One region of the Lawsonibacter sp. LCP25S3_E2 genome, then DNA from elsewhere that is predicted to be linked to it. Evidence: predicted binding sites of a transcription regulator. Region 1 holds the regulator's gene; the other holds the start of a gene.
What was found. Region 1 encodes LexA, which represses DNA repair genes until DNA is damaged. Its sites were predicted from a motif close to CNAACANNTGTTNG; they were not measured.
Positions count from the first base shown of each region.

Region 2: the regulator LexA is predicted to act here: its motif matches at 1,344-1,357, upstream of ACTQ3R_RS06250 (putative DNA modification/repair radical SAM protein).

Region 1 covers NZ_JBQKJL010000021.1:29,075-39,899, forward strand. Annotated here, with positions in the region: gene hrcA (heat-inducible transcriptional repressor HrcA) at 1-271, opposite strand, end outside; gene ACTQ3R_RS14195 (MATE family efflux transporter) at 458-1,834, opposite strand; gene ACTQ3R_RS14200 (cysteine desulfurase family protein) at 1,858-2,997, opposite strand; gene ACTQ3R_RS14205 (thiamine diphosphokinase) at 3,166-3,837, shown strand; gene smpB (SsrA-binding protein SmpB) at 3,920-4,381, shown strand; gene ACTQ3R_RS14215 (peptidylprolyl isomerase) at 4,407-4,928, shown strand; RNA gene ssrA (transfer-messenger RNA) at 5,168-5,535, shown strand; gene ACTQ3R_RS14225 (rubrerythrin family protein) at 6,371-6,961, shown strand; gene ACTQ3R_RS14230 (amidohydrolase family protein) at 7,205-8,470, opposite strand; gene lexA (transcriptional repressor LexA) at 8,709-9,326, shown strand; gene ACTQ3R_RS14240 (chromate transporter) at 9,372-9,938, opposite strand; gene ACTQ3R_RS14245 (chromate transporter) at 9,935-10,543, opposite strand; gene ychF (redox-regulated ATPase YchF) at 10,556-10,825, opposite strand, start outside.
Region 2 covers NZ_JBQKJL010000005.1:76,666-87,490, forward strand. Annotated here, with positions in the region: gene ACTQ3R_RS06245 (TIGR03915 family putative DNA repair protein) at 1-45, opposite strand, end outside; gene ACTQ3R_RS06250 (putative DNA modification/repair radical SAM protein) at 58-1,323, opposite strand; gene ACTQ3R_RS06255 (sodium-dependent transporter) at 1,515-2,894, shown strand; gene ACTQ3R_RS06260 (TIGR03943 family putative permease subunit) at 3,123-4,070, opposite strand; gene ACTQ3R_RS06265 (CobW family GTP-binding protein) at 4,082-5,299, opposite strand; gene ACTQ3R_RS06270 (S41 family peptidase) at 5,343-7,205, opposite strand; gene ACTQ3R_RS06275 (adenylosuccinate synthase) at 7,283-8,587, opposite strand; gene rbr (rubrerythrin) at 8,930-9,466, shown strand; gene ACTQ3R_RS06285 (AAA family ATPase) at 9,748-10,825, opposite strand, start outside.

The DNA.
Region 1 (10,825 bases):
GCTCGTTGACATACAGCCGGTAGCCCGCCGCGGAGGGAATCCGTCCTGCAGAGGTGTGGGGCTGCTCCAGCAGGCCCAGCTCCGTCAGGTCGGCCATCTCATTGCGGATGGTGGCAGTGGAGACATCCAGTCCCGCCAGCTCCGCCACCGCCTTCGAGCCAACGGGCTCGGCAGTGGCGATATAGGTTTCAACAATGGCGCGCAGAATACGCTTTTTCCGTTCTGTCAATTCCAATCGTACCGCCGCCTTTCCGTTTCGTTTCTTTAGCACTCATATTCCCCGAGTGCTAAAGATAATGTACCACTCCCCCTGAGAATTGTCAATAGCCACTTTATGAATTTATTTTAAACAAATAGCAGGTATATTTCTTTTGCACAGGCGCAGGAACGGTGCTAAAAAATCACCGTCCGGAGATACCGGACGGTGATTTCAAAACAGCACCAAACTGGTTTGCCATTATCCTTTTGTCAGGTCACGCACCCACTTGCCGGAGCGCAGGCGCCACACGCCCAGCACAAATTTGACCACCTGCTCCACACCAAAGGCCAGGTAAACCCAGAACACCGAGGTACGCAGCACCACACCGCAGAAAATGGCATAGGGAATGGCACACACCCAAATGGGGGATACATCAATCAAGGTAGCCGCTCTCACATCGCCTCCACCCCGGAGTACACCGATGATATTGACACTGTTGAAATTGCGCAGGGGCATCAACAATCCCATAACGGTAATCATCATCGCCGCCACCGAGCTGGCTCCTGGGGACAGCTTGAACAGGGGGAACACCCACAGGGGTGCCACTTCCCGTGCAAAGAATACCAGGAACACCGACAGCAGTACGCCGCACACCACTGCCAGGGTATTCATGGCCAGGCCTACATTTTTAATGTGGGCCGTTCTGCCCGCTCCGATCTCCCGGCCGATGATAATGGCAGCGGTGGCCGCCAGGCCGAAGGAGAACACGGTACAAATTTTTTCCACATTGCCCGCCAGGGTGTAGGCCGCCAAAATCTCGGTGCTGCCCTCCATGTGGCCCATGATGGTGGGGAAAATGGAGGTTCCCAGACCCCACATAGTCTCATTGCACACCACCAGGCCGCCATAGCGCAGGAACCGCTGGAGCATGGGCAGTCCCGGTCTCAGCAAAAGCCCGCCCCGAATCCGGAAAAAGGTATTGCGGGCCATGTGTGTCACCACAATGGTCACTTCCAGCCCACGGGCAATGAGGGTTGCCAGGGCCGCGCCCCGCACCCCCATGGCGGGGGCCCCCAGATTGCCGAAAATAAATACCCAGTTTAAAAAGGTATTGACGGTCATGGAAGCGGCCAGGATGTACATGCCCAGCTGGGGCCGCTCCATACTCCGGTAGGCGGCCACATACATCATAGTAAAGGCATTGAGCACATAAGATATACCGGCAATGCTGCCGTACTGGGCCGCCATCTCCACCACTTCGGGCTGATTGCCGAAGAGGCTGAGGAATTGTACCGGGCAAACCAGCAAAATCCCCGCAAATACCGAGGAGACCAGCAGCACTACCCAAATGGCCACGCCCATCACCCGGTTGATGGCCTCCATGTCCTGTTTGCCCCAATATTGGCTAATAAGGACGGACGAGCCGCTCTGGACTCCGAAGATAAACAGCTGCACTACAAACAGGGGGATATTGGCCAGCGTCACCGCTGCCATGGGGGCTTCCCCCAACATTCCAACCATAAACGTATCCGCCATACTCAGCGTGCTGGTGATCAAGTTTTGCAGCACAATGGGCGCAGCCAACGCCGCCACCTGGCGGTAGAAGCCAGGCTTTTGCTTCATATAAGCGAGCACAAACATTCTCCTTTTCGTAAAATTTAAGACATCGTGGGAAACAGCTCTTGTTTTGCCGCAGCCAGCGCCTGAACCAGGGCATCTACGTCCTCCTGGCTGGTATCTGCGGAAAAGCTGATGCGCAGGGCTCCGTCCAGCTCGGGCTTTGGCAGCTTCAGCGCCGCAAACACATGACTGGGCTTTCCCTTGTGACAGGCCGAGCCGGAGGAGAGGAACACGCCCCGGTCGCTGAGGTAGCGCACCACCACCTCGCTCTTATACCCCGGCATGGTCACCGGCAGGATGTGGGGCGCGCCATGCTCCACCAGCACCTTAAGTCCCGGCACCTGCTGCGTCAAGCGGGCAGCCGTCTCCTCCCGCAGGCGGGCCATGTGCTTCAAATCCGCCTCCATGGTCGCTCTGCCCAGACGGGCAGCGGCAGCCAGGGCGGCAATCTGTCCCGTAGCCTCCGTACCCGAACGCAGCCCGGACTCCTGTCCGCCGCCTCGGATCAGGGGTGGAAGCTTGAGTCCCTTTTTGATGTACAGCGCGCCAATCCCCTTGGGCGCATGGATTTTATGCCCGCTGATGGACAGCAGATCCACTCCAAGTTCCTTTGGCGTAAACGGTACCTTTAAAAACCCCTGCACCCCATCGCAGTGAAGCAGCGCGGGACAGCCGGATTTTTGAATGGCTCGAGCCGTCTCCTTCACAGGCAGAATGGTCCCCAGCTCATTGTTGACCAGCATCATGGATACCAGCACCGTGTCCTCCCGCAATGCTGCCTCCACTTGGGCGGGATCGATCTGCCCCTGTTTGTCCGGGGTCAAATAGGTGACCTCCCACCCCTGGCGTTCCAGCTCCCGGCACGGCTCCAGCACAGCGGCATGCTCGATGGCCGTAGTAATGATGTGCCTTCCTTTTCTCCGGTTCAGCTCGACCCCGGAACGAATGGCCCAGTTGTCGCTCTCCGTTCCACAGGAGGTAAAGTAGACCTCCTCCGGCTGGCAGCCCAACGCCTGGGCCACATCCCGCCGGCAATCCTTCACCAAGGCCGCCGCCCTGCCTCCGAACTGATACACGGAGGACGGATTGCCCCACTGCTGTGTCATGGCTTCCAGAGCGGCCTGAGCGGCCTCGGGCCGAACCTGTGTAGTGGCCGCATTGTCGAAGTAATGAAACACACTCATCCCTCCAAACACTCATCTGTGCGTAGTAGACCTATTCTATTCTGCCGCGCCTGGAAAGTCAAGGATAAGCGACACAAATAGACACATTCTGCCCCTGCCCCCTTGCAAATAAAATGAGGGCTGTATATAATGAAACTACCCTATCCAAGGAAGTGCTGCTCTATGGACAATTTATCCGGGATTTGCTATATCGTAGGTGCCATGTCTCTGACGCCCAATCTCCGGCCCTATCCCGCTCCGGGGGACTATGTGATTGCCGCTGACCGGGGGTTTGACTCTCTGCTGGCCTACGGGGTCATGCCCGACCTGGCGGTGGGGGATTTCGATTCCCTGGGCCACCGGCCCAACCACCCCAATGTCATCCAGCTCCCCGCCGAAAAGGACGACACCGACATGGTCTACGCCCTGCGCAAGGGGCTGGAAATGGGTTACCGCCGCTTTATTCTCCTGGGCGGCGTAGGCGGACGGCTGGAACACACTCTGGGCAATCTCCAGCTGTTGGATTGGCTGACGCTGCACGGAGCCCAGGGATTCCTGGCAGGGGAAAAGACCATCGTCACCTGCGTGCGGGACGGCGCTTGCCTCACCTTCCCCTCCACCATGTCCGGATATCTGTCTGTATTTTGCAACAGCGGCTGTGCTCAGGGCGTCACCCTGGCCAACCTGAAATACCCGCTGCAGGACTACACGCTCACCGGTTCCTTCCCCCTGGGCGTCAGCAATCAATTTTTAGACGCGCCCGCCCAGGTGTCTGTACGGGAGGGAAGCCTCCTGCTCATCTGGGAGGATAAGGGAGACTTCTATTCTCTTATGCCAAAGCTGTGGGTCAAATAAGTCCTCGCGGTCTTACCCCTTGCCTTTTTGGGTATCCTATGGTATAGTTGACCCCTAAAGTCCCGGAGAGGAGGTGTCCGCCATGGGTGAGGCGGTCAAAGTTATCGCCAAAAACAGCAAAGCCTACCACGACTATTTTATTGAAGAAAAATACGAGGCCGGCATTGAGCTGGCGGGCACTGAGGTCAAGTCCATCCGCCTGGGCAATGTGAATTTAAAGGATTCCTTTTGTATTATTAAGGATGGCCAGCTCTCTGTGCTGGGGATGCATATCAGTCCCTATGAAAAGGGCAATATATTCAATAAAGATCCCCGCCGTCCCCGCCGGCTTCTCATGCACAAGCGGGAGATCATGCGCTTGTTTGGCCGCATTAAACAAGACGGCTATTCCCTGATCCCCTTGACCATATATTTCAAAGGTCCCCGTGTCAAAATAGAGCTGGGTCTTGCCAAAGGCAAAAAACTCTACGACAAGCGGGAGTCCTCTGCCAAGCGGGATGCAAAGCGGGAGATCGACCGGGCTATGAAGACCCGGAACCGGTAATGAAACATAGGAAAGGATGATACCCATGGCTCAGAATCCCATCGTCACCATTGAAATGGAAAACGGCGGCATCATCAAGGCGGAGCTTTACCCCGATGTGGCGCCCAACAGTGTGAATAACTTTATCAGCCTCATCCAGAAGGGCTTTTACGACGGCCTGATCTTCCACCGCTGCATCCCTGGCTTTATGATCCAGGGCGGCTGCCCCCAGGGCACCGGTATGGGCGGCCCCGGCTACTCCATCAAGGGTGAGTTTGCTCAGAACGGCGTCAAGAACGACCTGCTTCACGACCGGGGTGTGCTGTCCATGGCCCGTGCCATGAACCCTAACTCCGCTGGCAGCCAGTTCTTCATCATGGTGGAAAAGGCCCCCCACCTGGACGGCCAGTATGCCGCCTTCGGCAAGGTGATCGAGGGCATGGAGGTGGCTGATGCCATCGTCTCTGCCAAAACGGATTGGAACGACCGTCCCCGTGAGGAGCAGAAGATGAAGAAGGTCACCGTGGACACCTTCGGTGTGGACTACCCCGAACCCGAGAAGGTCTAATCACATGATGGAAACTTCTCCTCTCCGACGGGGAGGAGAAGTTCCCACTTCATTTTCTCACATAGTAGCCTGACGGTTATAAAAAGTCCGTTGAAATACGCTGCAATGTTCCTCTCGCACCCAAACCAAATCGAAGCCCAGCGCAGCGGGTTCGATTTGGAGAGGAGAGGCAAGGGAGCGGCGTTAGGAATATCCGCCTTTGGCGGATGTTGCGAACAGAGCGGACTTTGCCTCGACGAGGGGGCGTACCGGTTTCGACGGGGACGCTGCAGTGGGAATAGCGGGCGGTGGCGCCTGGCCACCTTAAAACGGGCATTCTTTATAAATTAAAGAACAACAACGAATACGCTTACGCTGCCTAATTAAAGGCGGCCGTCTGACCGGGAAGGGCCACGAGCCCGGATCAGGCGTCGATTAGTGGCGGACGTGCGCCGGCAAAGCTTTGAGCCGGCCATGCATCATGAAGCTTACCTGACCCCCAGGCGTGACGGCTTGCCTGGGGTGAGGGGAACGGGAAGAGCAAGACTTCCGCAATAACCGTCTGCGCCCGGAGAAGTTCCCATGAATACGTTTTCGGACGGGAGTTCAACTCTCCCCGCCTCCACCACGTCGCCGCGGACGTCATATCGTTCGCGGCGACTTTTTTACAAAAGTCACCTCTCACTCATTTTGTCGCGGCTCCTCTCCAAACCGGACCCACTGCGTTGGGCTCCGGTTCGGTTTTGGGGCACCGCCGGAAGGTGAAGCATCTTTTCGGCAACAAAACATACATTGTCGCGGACGTCATATCGTTCGCGGCGACTTTTTTACAAAAGTCACCTCTCACTCATTTTGTCGCGGCTCCTCTCCAAACCGGACCCACTGCGTTGGGCTCCGGTTTGGTTTTGGGACAGCGCCGGAAGCTGAAGCATCTTTTGGGCAACAAAACACACGTCGTCGCGGACGTCATATCGTTCGCGGCGACTTTTTTACAAAAGTCACCTCTCACTCATTTTGTCGCGGCTCCTCTCCAAACCGGACCCACTGTCGCTGGGCTCCGGTTCGGTTTTGGGGCATCGCCGGAAGGTGAAGCATCTTTTCGGCAACAAAACACACGTCGTCGCGGACGTCATATCGTTCGCGGCGACTTTTTTACAAAAGTCACCTCTCACTCATTTTGTCGCGGCGCCTCTCCAAACCGGACCCACTACGTTGGGCTCCGGTTTGGTTTTGGGTGTAAACCTGGCATCTGCGCCATCTATACTGTTTCAACCTTTTAAGAAAAAAGACAGGCTGCCAAAAGGCAGTCTGTCTTCTTTATCGCATTCAAGGAAAAAGGTTTCGTGCCTGGATGAAAGAATCCGTATAAAATCGTTCAATCTCATCTTGACAAACGGGAAAGGAAGAAGTATATTATAGTTAATAAAAAGAATCATTACTGATTTTAACGGAGGTATCGCATCATGGATTTTAAGGGATCTCGTACCGAGCAGAATCTACAGGCCGCATTCAGCGGAGAATCAATGGCACGCAATAAATATCTTTTCTTTGCCGAGAAGGCCAGACAAGAACAGCATCCCGAGGTGGCCGAACTTTTTGAACAGATGGCCCAGAATGAGGGCGTTCACGGCCGCCTGCTCTATCATCATTTAAAGGGAGTCGGGAGCAGTTCCGCCAATCTCCAGGAGGCTATTCAGGGTGAGTATGGCGAGTGGAGCAGTATGTATCCCTCCTTTGCGCAGATCGCACGGGAAGAGGGATTTGAAGATATTGGCCTGCTCTTTGAGCAGATCTCCAAGATCGAAAAGGACCATGAATTCCGTTTCTTAGCCGCTCTGGCCAAGTTGAACAGCGCCGGCGGAGAAAAAGCAGCTGTATCGGCTGCCTCCACACCCGAGGCTGCTGCTCCTGCCGCACCTCAGATGGTAACGGTGCAGGGATACCGCTGCATGTTTTGCGGAGCCACCTATGAGAGCCGTCCTGATGTGTGCCACGTCTGTCAGGCGATCGGCTCCTTCGAGCCCACCACCATTCAGAAACGTGTGGATAACTAAGGAAAAATAGTGCAGAGTGCACACCACCACAGGCTCCCTATTGCTCCCGGCAGATTTTCGCCAAGGTTTTTTGTCACGCAATTTGTTGCGACCTCTTGTTAAATCACAACCGCCTGTTCTGGGTTGAGATTTGATTTTAAACGCAAACCTAAGTGTTGGCCTAAAAAGGGCGCATCGACTTCAAAAAGGAAAGCACGCTTTTCGCGTGCTTTCCTTTTTGGGCTTTTCCACCCTTAATCAAATTTAAATCTCTGGAAACGGCTTCTCCACAGCCTTCCCTCCGCAGTAGCGCTGTACAATCTCTCCGCCGTCATAGAGGAACTGCTCCAGCCGCTCATAAGGACTGCGTTCCATCAGCGCATCCAGGGCTGTGGGACGAATCACCAGGGCATCAAACTGGAAGCCAGGCAAAAATGCTCCCACATCCCCCAAAAATTCCCCGCTTCCCCGCGTGGCCAGATAGAACGCTTCCCCCAGGGACAGGGGAGTTTCCTTCGGCCGCTGCATCCAGCGCACCTTAGAAAGCTGCACCGTTGCCGTCACGGTCCGGGCCATCTGCGCAGTGTTTCCACCCGCCACATCACTAGCCACACAGCAGCGAAGCCCCCGTTCCAGATCATCTCGCAAGGGCATAATACCGCTGGACAAGTTCAAATTGGACAAGGGGCAGTGGGCCAAGATTACCTCTTTTTCTCTCAGCAGCTCTTTTTCCTGTTGGGTCAAATGGATGGCGTGGGCCATAATGGTCCGGCCTTGGGGCAGCAGTCCAAAGTGTTCATATACCTGGGTGTAAGTGGGAATGTCCGGATGGAGCTTGGCCACCCATTCCACCTCCCCCCGGTTTTCCGAGAGATGGGACTGCACAGGCAGCTGATACCGCTGTGCCAACTGCCCCAGACCATCCATCATCTGCTCTGTAGTGGAGGGCACAAACCGAGGTGTTAAAATATACTTTGTACGCTTCAGCTCCTCCCGGCTGCGGCAAATCAGCTCCTCTGTATCCGCCAGCGAAGCCTGCGTATCCTCCCGCAGGCAATCCGGAGCATTTCGGTCCATATTCACCTTCCCCACGAGCCCCCGCAAACCTGAGGCCTCTGTCAGCTCCATCAGCCGCCAGGCCGCCTGCTTATGAACGGTGGCGAAGGCTGCAAACCCCATGGTGCCGCTCTCCCAAAGCCGGTTTAAAAATGCCTTCCAAACCCGTGTGGCAAAACCCAGGTCTGAAAACCTGGCCTCCGTTGGAAACGTATACTGTTCCAGCCACGGCAGCAGCTGTTCATCATATCCAATTCCCCGGTTCACAATTTGGGGGGCATGAATATGAAGATCATGGAAGGCCGGAATAATGAGGCTGTCTCCCCAGTCCATTACCGGCTGGTCCCTATATTCCTCCGGCAGGGCATCGTAAAGCCCTACGACCCGTTCTCCCTGGGTCACCAACCATCCCCCGCGATGGACCTCCACCGTTCCAAACGTAGGTGTGTGGAGAAAATTCCCCTTTAAAATCATTGTGTTCTCCTTTCTGGAAGCTGCATATTTTGTGCCTTCGTCAACCCCTGCAAACGCACTTCCGTCTGTGCAGGAACACATCTTTTCGTTTTGCCTGCAAAAGGAAGGTATATTTTCCACGAATTCTCCTTTTTCTGCATTTTCTTGGAACGTTTGTTTGACATTTTGATGAAAGTATGATATACTTTTTCCACAAAAGCTGTCAATATCCCCTCTCGCTTGGAAAGGAGCTGCTCTCATGGCCAATTTAACCCGAAAACAGCAGCAAATTTATGATTATATCCTGTCCTTCACCTCAGAGCATGGATACCCTCCCTCTGTCCGGGAAATCGGCTCGGCCATGGGGCTCAAATCCCCCTCCACCGTCCACTTCCACATGAAGGGGCTGGAGGAGGCAGGTGTTATTGTCAAAGCCGAGGGCAAGACCCGAGCTATTTCCCTGCCCGGCGTGTCACTGGGCCCGGTGGCAGAGGAGCAGGATCCCCACGCCAACCAGATCCCTGTGGTGGGCAATGTGGCCGCTGGCTCCCCCATTCTGGCTCAGGAGTGTATCGAAGACTACCTCACCTTTGACACCCAGGGGTTGTCCGGAGAGCACTTTGCCCTGCGTGTGCGGGGCGAGTCTATGTTAAACGCCGGCATTCTTCCCGGTGACCTGGTGGTGGTTCACCGCCAGCAGGAGGCTCACAACGGTGAAATTGTCGTAGCCCTCTTTGAAGACGAGGCCACCGTCAAAACCTATCAGCTTCGGGATGGTCACGTGTGGCTCATGCCCGAAAACCCGGAGTATCTGCCCATCGACGGTGCCACTGCCGAGATCATTGGAAAAGTGGTGGCCGTGGTGCGCCGCTATTAACGTATGTCATAAAAACCGCCTGTTCCAATGGAACAGGCGGTTTTTTTAAAATTGAAATACTACGCCCACCACAGCCGCCATGGCAATAAACGCCACAGGGTGTATTTTCTTCAGCTTCTTATGCTGCATAGCCAGAAAAATCACAACCGACAGTAACATAACCGGCCAGTGGAAGGAAATCTCATGCTGGGACGTACTGCCCACCGTCCAGAACACCGTCATGGCCACCGACAGACCCGCAGAAGCGATCAGGGCCGTGGAGGCCGGGCGCAAGCCGTAGAACACCGCATCCACCGTTTTGGACTGGCGGAATTTCTGCAAAAATCCCGCAATGATAATAATGACCACAATCGAGGGCGTGATGAGACCCAGTGTTGCAATCACAGCCCCTGGAATCCCGGAGATGGAATAGCCCACAAAGGTGGCCATATTCACGCCCATGGGGCCGGGGGTGGATTCCGATACCGCGATCATGGTGGACAGCTGTGCATTGGTAAACCATCCAGTCTTTTCCCCCATACTCTGGAGGAAGGGCACGGTGGCCAGTCCTCCTCCTACGGAGAACAGCCCCACCTTCGCAAATTCATAAAACAGCAGCAGCAGTTTGATCATTTGCCCTCCCCTCCCTTCGCCAGGCTGTACAGGCGGCGGGCCGTGTAGCCCACTACGCCGGACAGGATAATGAGTCCGGCGGGAGAAAGGATGAAGCTGAACACCATCCCCAGAGGAGTACCGCTGTCAATGGAAATCAGGCCGCTTCCCTGTGCCAGAAGCAGCACGCCCACAAAAATGCCTACCGACACAAAATCCTTCAGGTTGGTCTTCCCCAGCTTTACAACGCTGGAGGCAATGAGTGCCACTACCGCAGCGTTGATGCCCACCAGAGCGTGCTGAACCACCGGATATTGGTCAAATTGGGAAAGAAAAGCGGCAATGATGGTGATGATCACCACAGAAGGAAATACAACGCCCAGAGTGGCGATGATCCCACCTAAGATTCCCTTATATTTAAAGCCGATAAATGTGGCGGTGTTCACCGCAATAATACCAGGGGTACACTGCCCCACAGCGTAGTAATCCGTGAGTTCCTCGTCCGTGGCCCAGTTCTTCTTCTCCACCACTTCCCGCTGGAGGATGGGCAGCATGGCATAGCCACCGCCGAAAGTGCAGGCTCCCATTTTGGCAAAGGTCAGAAACAAGTCCAAATAAATATTCAAGAAAACGCCCTCTTATACGTTGAACCGGAACAGGATGATATCTCCATCCTGCACTACATATTCCTTACCCTCAGAGCGAATCAGCCCCTTCTCTCTGGCCCCGTTCATAGAACCGCAGGCCATCAGGTCCTCATAAGAGACCACCTCGGCCCGGATAAAGCCCCGCTCAAAATCAGAGTGGATCTTACCCGCCGCCTGGGGAGCTTTGGTGCCCTTCTTGATGGTCCAGGCCCGGCACTCATCCTCTCCGGAAGTCAGGTAGGAGATAAGCCCCAGCAGCGT
Region 2 (10,825 bases), on a different contig from region 1:
GGGAAAGCTGCCATCGTAGCAGCAGCATACCTGAGTCCAGGGCATGTGGATCACCTCCTAAACCGCCGAATCAAACAAGGACAGCTGCACCGGCTCCTCCGGGACCAGGGCGGGGGCCTCCAGAGCCAGCAGATGGCGCAGCAGCCCATCCTCTGTAACCTTCAGGCCCCGTAGGGGGCGGCCGGAACAGGTGAGAAAATACTGGGCCCGCTTCAGTACCACCCCCAGGCGCTTGAGTCCCTCAAAGGTGAGGGGGCCCACCCGCCGGGCGGTGAGAATCCGCCGGGCCGAGCGGACACCAATCCCCGGCACCCGCAGCAGGGCCTCATAGTCTGCCCGGTTCACCTCCACCGGGAAAAACTCCAGGTGGCGCAGGGCCCAGCAGCACTTGGGGTCCATGCGAAGGTCCAGGTCGGGCCGGCCCTCGTCTAAAATCTCCTCCGCCCGGAAGTGGTAAAAGCGCAGCAGCCAGTCCGCCTGATAGAGCCGGTGCTCCCGGAGAAGGGGCGGCTGGAAGCCCTGGGGGGCGGGGAGAAGAGGACTGGTGGACACAGGCATGTAGGCGGAGTAAAAGACCCGCTTTAAATGGTATTTATCATAAAGTCCCTGGGTGAGGGAGAGAATGTGCCGGTCGCTCTCCCCGGTGGCCCCTACGATCATCTGGGTGGACTGCCCCGCTGGGGCAAAGCGGGGGGCATGCCGGTATACCTTCAGCTCCTGTTTTGACACCGTGATCCCGTCCCGGATCTGCCCCATGGGGGCCAGAATGGCCCCCTTTTTCTTGTCGGGAGCCAGCAGGGCGAGACTCTGGGCGCTGGGCAGCTCAATGTTCACGCTCAGCCGGTCCGCCAGCAGCCCCAGGCGGTGGGTGAGCAGGGGATCGGCCCCAGGGATGGCCTTGGCGTGGATGTAGCCTCCAAAGCGGTATTCCTCCCGGAGCAGGCGCAGGGTCTCGATCATTTGCTCCGTGGTGTAATCGGGATTTTGAAGGACCGCCGAGGAGAGAAACAGCCCCTCGATATAGTTGCGCCGGTAAAAGCCCATGGTGAGCTCGCACAGTTCTCGGGGGGTGAAAGCCGCACGGGGCAGGTCGTTGGAGCGGCGGTTTATGCAGTACTGGCAGTCGTAGATGCAGAAGTTGGTCAACAGGACCTTTAACAGGGAGATGCATCGCCCATCGGCAGAGAAGGAGTGGCAGCAGCCGGCCATCATGGTGCTGCCCACCGTCCCTGGCCGCCCGGAGCGGTCCATGCCGCTGGAGGTACAGGCGGCGTCATACTTGGCCGCATCGGCCAGGATATTCAGCTTGTCCAGCAGCTCCATGGGCTCCCCTCCTCTGAAATAGAACACTTGTACTACACATTATACAAAAAAACCTTTCCCTGTCAAGAGGAAATTTCCCCCTTTTTTCTCCAGGGGTTGACCTGAGGGGGTTGGGCGGGTACAATAGGATAGTTGTTTCCGGGGAGAGCTCCCCGGATGTCCCGGAGGTGTCCGGGAGAGAGGAGAATATCATGGAAAAACGAGAGAGCTTTTCCTCCCGATTGGGCTTTCTGCTCATTTCGGCGGGGTGCGCCATTGGTCTGGGCAACGTATGGCGGTTTCCTTACATTACCGGTCAATACGGCGGGGCAGCCTTTGTGCTGCTCTACCTGCTGTTCCTGGTAGCCCTGGGCCTGCCGGTGCTGTCCATGGAGCTGGCGGTGGGCCGGGCCAGCCAGAAGAGCATGGCCCTGTCCTTCCACGTGCTGGAGCCCAAGGGCACCAAGTGGCACTGGTACAGCTACATCGGCTTTGCGGGCAACTACCTGCTGATGATGTTCTATACCGTCATTGCCGGGTGGCTGCTGTACTACTGCGTCAAGACCCTCCGGGGAGACTTTATGGGTCTGGACGCCCAGCAGGTCACCGGAGAGTTTACCCAGATGCAGGCCGACCCGGTGATCATGGGAGTCTTTATGGTCATCGTGGTGGTGCTTGGCATGCTGGTGTGTGCCCAGGGCCTGCGCAACGGTGTGGAACGGGTCAATAAGGTGATGATGCTCTGCCTGCTGGGCCTGATGGTGGTGCTGGCTATCAACTCCATTTTGCTGGAGGGGGCCGGCGAGGGGCTGAAGTTCTACCTCCAGCCCAATTTCCACAACCTGGTTTATGATGCCGAGGGCAACTTCATTCTGGGTGAGGCGGTCTTTGCCGCCATGGGACAGGCCTACTTCACTCTGTCCCTGGGCATTGGCGCCATTGCCATCTTCGGCAGCTACATCGGCAAGGAGCACCGGCTGATGGGCGAGGCGGTGCGCATTGGCGTGCTGGACACCAGCGTGGCCTTTGTGGCGGGCCTTATTATCTTCCCTGCCTGTTCCGCCTACGGGGTAGCTCCCCAGTCGGGTGCTTCCCTGGTGTTTATTACCCTGCCCAATGTGTTCAACCACATGCCCATGGGCCAGCTGTGGGGCGGGCTGTTCTTTGTGTTCCTGTTCTTTGCTGCCCTGTCCACCATCATTGCCGTGTTTGAGAACCTCATTTCCTTCTGTATGGACAAGTGGAACTGGAGCCGGAAGAAGGCCGTGCTGGTGAACCTGGTGGGCGTGCTGGTGCTATCCACGCCCTGTGTGCTGGGCTCCAATGTGTGGTCCAACGTGCGGATTCTGGGAATGGACATCTCCACGGTGGAGGACTTCCTGGTCTCCCAAAACATCCTGCCCCTGGGCTCGCTGGTATATCTGCTGTTCTGCGTGAGCAAGCTGGGCTGGGGCTGGGACAACTTCCTGGCTGAGGCCAATGCCGGCCAGGGCCTGCGCTTCCCCAAGTCCATCCGGTTCTATGTGACCTACATTCTGCCCATCGTGGTGCTGGTCATCTTTGTGCTGGGCTATATTTCTTTCTTTGGGTAATTCAAACCAGCAGCTTAGCTGCTGGTTTAAGGAGAGCTGCACAAAAATTCCCCCTCGATTTCATAAAAATTGTCGGGGGAATTTTTGCGAGAAGTGTTTTTGGGGTCGGCGGAGCCGCCCCAAAAAAGATTACAATTTTTTTGGCCGCCTGCGGGCGGCCAAATTCCTGCGGAAGGCATAAAAAATCCCCATGCGCGCAGCGCATGGGGATTTTTCTGCTTGTTTTGATTATCTAAAGTAGACCAGGGGGTCCTCCGGCCGCTCGGCGGGCTCTACGGACTGGGCATAGAGCACCACGCCCTCCCCGTCGTACACCTTGGCCTCCTCCCAGCGGATCTCCGCCGTGACAGTGACCCACTCCCCCTTCTTGAGAGAGCGGGACTTGTCGTACTTGCACAGGAAGCCGAAGAAGCGGATATCCTCGGCACAGCAGGTCATGGCATTGCGGCCGGGGACGAAGGTGCCCTTGGGCAGCTTCATTCCGGTCATGGCCTGGACCTTCATGGTGATGGTCTTGCCCACATACCGCTCTGGGTGCTCCTGGATGTCCAGGTACCAGATGCCGTAGTCCGGGTCCTCCAGGGTGATGTGGTCCTCCTCCAGGGAGTAGGGGAGGATGTCCTCCACCTCCAGCTCCTCTCCCTGCACGTCCTCAAAGACGATCTCGCACATGCGGTTCACCGCCCGGATGGACCGCTTCCACCCGGACATGGGCATGTCGGGGGTGCAGCGGTTGAAGAGGACCATATCCGCCTCGGTGACCATATCGATAAACATGGACTGCATGTTTTTCAGGTACATCTCAAAGGTGGAGCCGTCAATGACGTCGATGGCCTGGTAGAGGCCCCAGCCCTTGGGCAGCTTCAGGTTGCGCAGGATATCGATGGGCCACATGCCGTTGTATTCCAGCAAAACCCGCTCGGGCTGGAAGCGCCGGTCCACTTCCTGGAGAAATTCGGTGGTGAGCTGCTCCTGGCTTTCAATGGGGACCAGGCGGCAGTTGCGGTGAGACAGGTGCTGGGGGTCATATTCCTCCTCGCCGTCCTCGCACATGAGCAAAACGGTACGCTGGCCGTCGTTGAAGTAATCCATGTTCAGGGTGTCGGTGAGCAGGGTGGTCTTTCCGCTGTCCAGAAAGCCGGTAATGAGATACAGAGGGATACGGGAATCAGGCATGTCCGTTCACCTCACGAGAGCAGGAACAGCTTCTCCAGCTGCTCCTCCTTGAGCTCAGAGCCGATGACGCACAGCCGCCCGGTGTAGTCGGGGGCGCCCTCCCGGATCTGGAACTCCTCGGGCACCAGATCAAAGTGGAGCCAGGTCACGCCGTCCTCGCAGGGGAGCATACCCTTGGCCCGGAGGATGTAGCCGTAGTCCTCCCCCATGGCCAAAGAGGCCAGGATCTCCTGGAGCTCCTCCCGGCTATATTTCCGGGCCGTCTCCCTGCCCCAGGAGGTGAACACTTCGTCGGCATGATGATGGTGGTGGGCGGTGGAGTGGATGCAGCTGTCGCACAGCTCGCAGGAGGGGCACTCGCCCTCACAGCCCAGCTGGGCGTGGATCTCGGCCAGCTCCTCCTCAGTGTGGTGGTGGCCGCAGGAGCAGGAGCCATGGTCGTGGTCATGGTGATGCGCATGGTCGTGCTCGTGATGATGGTCATGGTCATGGTCATGGTGGTGCTCATGGTCATGGTCGTGGTGATGCTCGTGATGGTCGTGGTCATGGCAGCCGCAGTCGCAATGCTCGTCGTGGTCGTGATGGTGGTGTTCGTGCTCGATCTCCTCCATCAGCTCCTGGGCCAGGGAGTGGCCGCCCTCCATGGCGGAGAGAATCTGTTTGCCGGTGAGCTGGTCCCAGGGGGTGGTGAGGATGGCGGCCTTCTCATTCTTGCTCCGGAGCAGAGTGACAGCGGCGTCCAGCTTGGGCTGGGCCATGTTCTGGGTGCGGGAGAGGATAATGGCGCAGGCGTGCTCCACCTGGTTGTTGAAGAACTCACCGAAGTTCTTCATATACACCTTGGCCTTAGTGGCGTCCACTACAGTGACAAAGCTGTTGAGATGGAGGTTGGGCTCGTCCTTCTGCACTCCCTCCACGGCGGCGATCACGTCGGAGAGCTTGCCCACGCCGGAGGGCTCGATGATGATCCGGTCGGGGGCGTAGTCGGCTAAAACCTTCTTCAGGGCGGTGCCGAAGTCGCCCACCAGAGAGCAGCAGATGCACCCGGAGTTCATCTCGGTGATCTCTACCCCGGCGTCCTTCAGAAAGCCGCCGTCAATGCCGATCTCGCCGAACTCGTTTTCGATGAGGACGAGCTTTTCCCCCTTGAATGCCTCGTCCAGCAGCTTTTTGATCAGGGTGGTCTTGCCCGCCCCCAGGAAGCCGGAAATAATGTCGATCTTGGTCATGGTTTTGTCATATCCTTTCAAAAAATAACAAACTGTATTTGTTTTAATCCCAAATGAGGCCGAGTTTCTCCATCAGACGGCAGAGCGTGCCGGCAGCCAGCTCCCTGGTAACGGTGTCGCCAGGTGCAGTATCCCCGAGAAGGAGCTCCAACAGGTCCAGGTTCCGGGCGGCCGGACGGGCCCAGTCGGAAAAGTCTTGATACTCCAGCCACTGCTCCATATCAAGCTCTGCCTGGGAGAGATTGTAGCTGTCCATATCCGTCCAAACGGCTGCGGCGGAAAGAGCAGTGATCATCTGCTCATAGGTCAGGGGCTGGTCTGGACGGAAGGTGCCGTCTTCATAGCCGGCCAGGAAGCCCAGGGAGGCCATGTCGGAGATGGCCTGAGCATAGGCGGCGTTCTGGGGCACATCAGAGAAGGTCATCTCCTTCCCACCGTAGAGGCCCAGTGCCTGGGCAGCCATGGCGCAGAAGTCGCCCCGTGTGAGTATGTCTCCGGGGTGGAAAGCGCCGTTCTCATCTCCGGTGAGCAGCCCATAAGCGGCCAGGGTGTCGATCTCCCGTGTGTAGAGGCTCAGCTGTGTGTCGGAGAAGGTGCGGGGGGTAAAGGAAAGCTGAAGGTTCTGGGCCATCTGGGCGGGGGTCACCGTGGTCCAAACCTGTGTGCCGGAGCCCTGAGAGAGTGCGGCGGCAGGGGGCAGAGCCTCCAGAAGCTCGGTGAAGACGGCCTGGTTTTCGGGCTCAACGGCCTTTGCCAGGTCCAGGTAGAAGGTTTGGCCGGCCAGCTCCAGCTTAGCGTACCCTTCGGCGCGCTGGGGCTTGTCCGAGCCCAGCAGGAGGGCGGCAGTTTCTGTGTTCTCCGGGGAGAGCACCAGGGTGGGCAGCACACCCACAATGTGGTTGGTGACACCCTCGGGGGAGAAAAAGCGGTAGATGGTGATCCGCAGGGCTTCCCCCTCAGAGAGCATATCGGTGTTCTTGCTGGTGAGAACGATCTGGGCGGTACCCTTGCCAAAGGTGCGCTGCCCCAGGGCAATGCCCGCCTGATAGTCCCGGATGATGCCGGAGAACAGCTCTGAGCCGCTGGCAGAGTGTTCGCTGGTGAGGACGATCACCGGCTTGTCGGTCAGGTCAGGGTAGTTGGGGGAGGTGTAGGTGTAGTTATAGTTTCCGGCCCCGTCCCGGAAGTAGAGCATGATCCCGCCCCCGGTGAAGAAGGAAGCGGAGCCGGCGGTGGACTTACTGTCGCCGCCGGGGTTGGCGCGCAGGTCTACGATCCAGACGGCGGTCTGGTCCTCCAGCTCTTCCAGGGCCTTCTGAAAGGTTTCCGAGGTGGTGGTGCCAAAGCTGACGCAGTCAATGACAGCCACCCCGTCCTCCAGGGCGTAGGTGACAATGGGCAGGCTGACCGCCTGGCGGATCATGGTGAAGCTCAGCTCCTGGCTGTCCCGGACCACAGTGACGGTGACCGAGGTGTCAGCCGCTCCGCTGATAGGTACGCGGGGGTCTGTATCGGCGGTAAGGGGGACACCGTCCACGGCGATCAGCCGGTCACCGGCCTGAAGCCCTGCCTGCTGCGCGGGAGAGTCGGGAAGAACGGAGAGGATGAGAAAGCCGTTGTGAAAGGCGTTCTCCACGGTGATGCCGATCCCCACCACCTCTTGTCCGTTGACCGCCTGGTAAAAGGACTCATATTGCTCCGGATTCATGTAATAGGTGTAGGGGTCGCCCAGTGCGGCCAGGATCTCATCCAGGGAGTCCAGCTCCAGCACCTCTTCCGGCACCCCGTTATAGTAGAGCTGAGACAGGAGCGTTTTGGCGTCCTCCAGCTCCAGCGCGGAGGCGGCGGGAGCGGAGAGGGTCACGGTGAGCGCCAGGGCGGCCAGGGCAGAGAAAAATTTTTTCATAGTGTGCTCCTTTGCGATGGAAAATGCCCTTATGGGAGACACGCCGGACGCCATGCGGGGCGTCCGGCGCGGGCAAATCAGGCGTGATGATATAACTTGGTGGTGCGGTAGGTCATTTCCTCCCGCTTGGGACCGCTGGAAACGAACGTGATGGGGCAGCCGATGTGTGCCTCCAAAAAGTCCACATAGTCACGGGCCTGCTGGGGCAGGTCCTCGTAGTTCTTGCAGCCGCGGATGTCGCACTTCCAGCCGGGCAGGGTGGTGAATACGGGCTTTGCCCGCAGAAGGCTGGGGGTGGTGGGGAACATGTCGGTGACCTGGCCGTCGATTTCATAGCCGGTGCAGACAGGAATCTCGTCCAGATAACCCAGCACATCCAGGCAGGTGAGGGCCACCTGGGTGGCGCCCTGAACCATGCAGCCGTATTTGGTGGCCACGGCGTCAAACCAGCCCACCCGGCGGGGCCGGCCGGTGGTGGCGCCGAACTCGCCCTTGTCGCCGCCACGGCGGCGCAGCTCGTCCCCGGCATCGCCGGTGACCTCGCTGACGAAGGGCTCCGTCTGGGAACCGACACAGGAGGAATAGGCCTTGGTGACGCAGATCACGTCTTCAATGGCGGTAGGAGGCACCGAGGCGCCCACGCAGCCGTATCCTGCCAGCGTGTGGGAGGAGGTGGTCATGGGGAAAATGCCCAGGTCCGGGTCCTTCATAGAGCCCAGCTGTCCCTCCAGCAGGAGGGTCTTGTCCTCTTTCAGGGCCTGGTGGACAAAGGCCACCGTGTCGCCCACATAGGGGCGGATGCGCTCCCGCAGCTGGAGCATCTGGGCCATGAGCTCCTCGGCGTCCAGGCGGGGCTTGTGATAGAGGTGCTCAAAGAGCACGTTTTTCAGCTCCACAGCGGCAAAGAGCCGCTCCCGGAGGATCTTCTCGTCAAACAGGTCACACACCTGAATGCCGGTTTTGGCGTATTTGTCGGAGTAGAAGGGGGCGATGCCGCTTTTGGTGGAGCCAAAGGCTTTGCCGCCCAGGCGCTCCTCCTCATAGGCATCCTGAAGCACATGATAGGGCATCAAAAGCTGTGCCCGGTCGGAGACGATGAGCTTAGGAGCGGGAACTCCCTGGCTTACAATGCTCTCCAGCTCTCCCACCAACTTGGATACGTCCAGCGCGACCCCGTTTCCGATAACATTGGTCACATGGGGATAGAAGATGCCCGAGGGGAGAATGTGCAGAGCGAAGCGGCCATAGTCGTTGATGATGGTGTGCCCCGCGTTGGCGCCGCCCTGAAAGCGGATGACCACATCGGACTGTTGGGCCAGCATGTCGGTAATCTTGCCCTTGCCCTCATCGCCCCAGTTGGCTCCTACAATTGCTTTTACCATATTGTTACCTCCGAGAACCGGGATTCGCAACCCTTTGGGTTTGCCTTATCCGGCCCTATGTAACAGCGGTATTATACTGCTTTTTCCTATGGGGCGCAAGGGGGAAATCGTTGAAAAAATCACGAAACAGGGGCCGAAGCCGGGGTTTGCTCCGGGTAAATGTGCCCTTTCCCGGCTGTGGGGACGCGGTGGGCTTTTTGGGGGAAACTAAGAAAAATTAAGAAATGATATTTGTGTTTTTCCATTGACAAACCCAATAGAGACTGTTATACTTTTATCGTAACTATTAAGAATAATTCGCGTTAAGCGAAAATTAAATTTGGGAAAGCGAGGAAGTTTATCATGCCTGAACTGAAGGGAAGCAAGACTGAGCAGAACCTGTGGACCGCCTTTGCCGGGGAGAGCCAGGCCCGGAACAAGTACACCTACTTCGCCTCCAAGGCCAAGAAGGACGGCTATGTCCAGATCTCCAAGATCTTTGAGGAGACCGCTGCCAATGAGAAGGAGCACGCCGAGATCTGGTTCAAGCTGCTGGAGGGCATCGGCACCACCGCCGAGAACCTGAAGGCTGCCGCCGCTGGTGAGAACTACGAGTGGACCGACATGTACGCCACCATGGCCAAGGAGGCCAAGGAGGAGGGCTTTGACCACATTGCCTTCCTGTTTGAGGAAGTGGCCAAGATCGAGAAGGAGCACGAGGAGCGCTACCTGAAGCTGCTGGCCAATGTGGAGGGCGGCCTGGTCTTCTCCCGCGACGGCGACATGATCTGGCAGTGCAGCAACTGCGGCCACATCCATGTGGGCAAGCAGGCCCCCGAGGTGTGCCCCGTGTGTGCCCACCCCAAGGATTATTTCCAGCTCAAGGCCGAGAATTACTAAGAATACTTCAAAAAAGGGACTTTTTAAGTCCCTTTTTTAATTGTATCGAAAAAGTGTCACAGCCACTTTTTCGAGTGGGATTGCACGCAAAAGAGCCTCGATTCCTTGCGGAAAAGTCGGCCCATTTTGCGTGAGAAGTGTCATTTCCGACGCACATGTCGCCGGAAATGACGAGATTAAAATTGATTTCGCCGCCTGCGGGCGGCGAAACTCCTGCGGAGGGCTTGTAAATAAAGCACCGCCCGGTTTTATACCGGGCGGTGCTTTATTTTTACTTGTGTTTACATAGAGAGCAGCTCGATCTTCTCCCCGTCGGACAGAGCCTTCAGGTGGGTGGGGGGGAACTGGTAGCTTTCGATGAGCCGCAGGGCGATGGCGTCCTCCAGCTCTTTCTGGAGCAGCCGGCGCAGGTTCCGGGCCCCGTACACCGCCGAGTAGGACTTCTTCACCAGGTAGTCCAGCAGGGACTGCTCCCAGGTGAAGGTGATATCCTTCTCCTTGAGTGTTTCGGCCAGCTCCTGGAGCATGATGCCGGCGATGGCCTTGAAGTTCTCCTCAGTGAGCTGGTTGAAGCAGACGATCTCGTCCACCCGGTTCAAAAACTCCGGGCGGAGGAAGTCCTGCAGGGCCTTCATGGCCCGCTCCTTAGACTGCTCGGTGAGGGTGCGGCCAAAGCCTACGCTGCCCGTTTTGGTGCCGCTTCCGGCGTTGGAGGTCATGACGATGACAGTGTTTTCAAAGTTTACCACCCGGCCGTGGGCATCGGTGATGCGCCCGTCGTCCAAAATCTGGAGCAGGATGTTCAGCACATCCGGGTGGGCCTTCTCAATTTCGTCAAAGAGGACCACGGAGTAGGGCTTTCTCCGGATTTTCTCCGTCAGCTGTCCCGCCTCGTCATAGCCCACATACCCCGGAGGAGAACCGATGAGCCGGGAGACGGCGTGCTTCTCCATAAACTCGGACATGTCCAGACGGATGAGAGCGTCGGGGGTGTCGAAGAGGTCGGCGGCCAGGCGCTTGACCAGCTCCGTCTTGCCCACGCCGGTGGAGCCCACAAAGATGAAGGACACGGGCTTGTGCTTGGGGCTGATCCCGGCCCGGCCCCGGCGGATGGCGGCGGAGACGGCCTTGACGGCCTCCTCCTGGCCGATGATGTGGGCGGACAGACGCTCCTCCAGCTTGCCCAGGCGCTGGAACTCCTGCTCCTGGATGCGGCTGGCGGGGATGTTGGTCCACAGCTCGATGACGTTGGCCAGGTTCTCCTCGGTGAGCTCCCGCTGGGCGTGTGCCTCCAGGCCCTTCTGCTCGTCCTGGAGCCGCAGCTCCATGCTTTTGATGTCGGCCAGACGCTTATAGGCA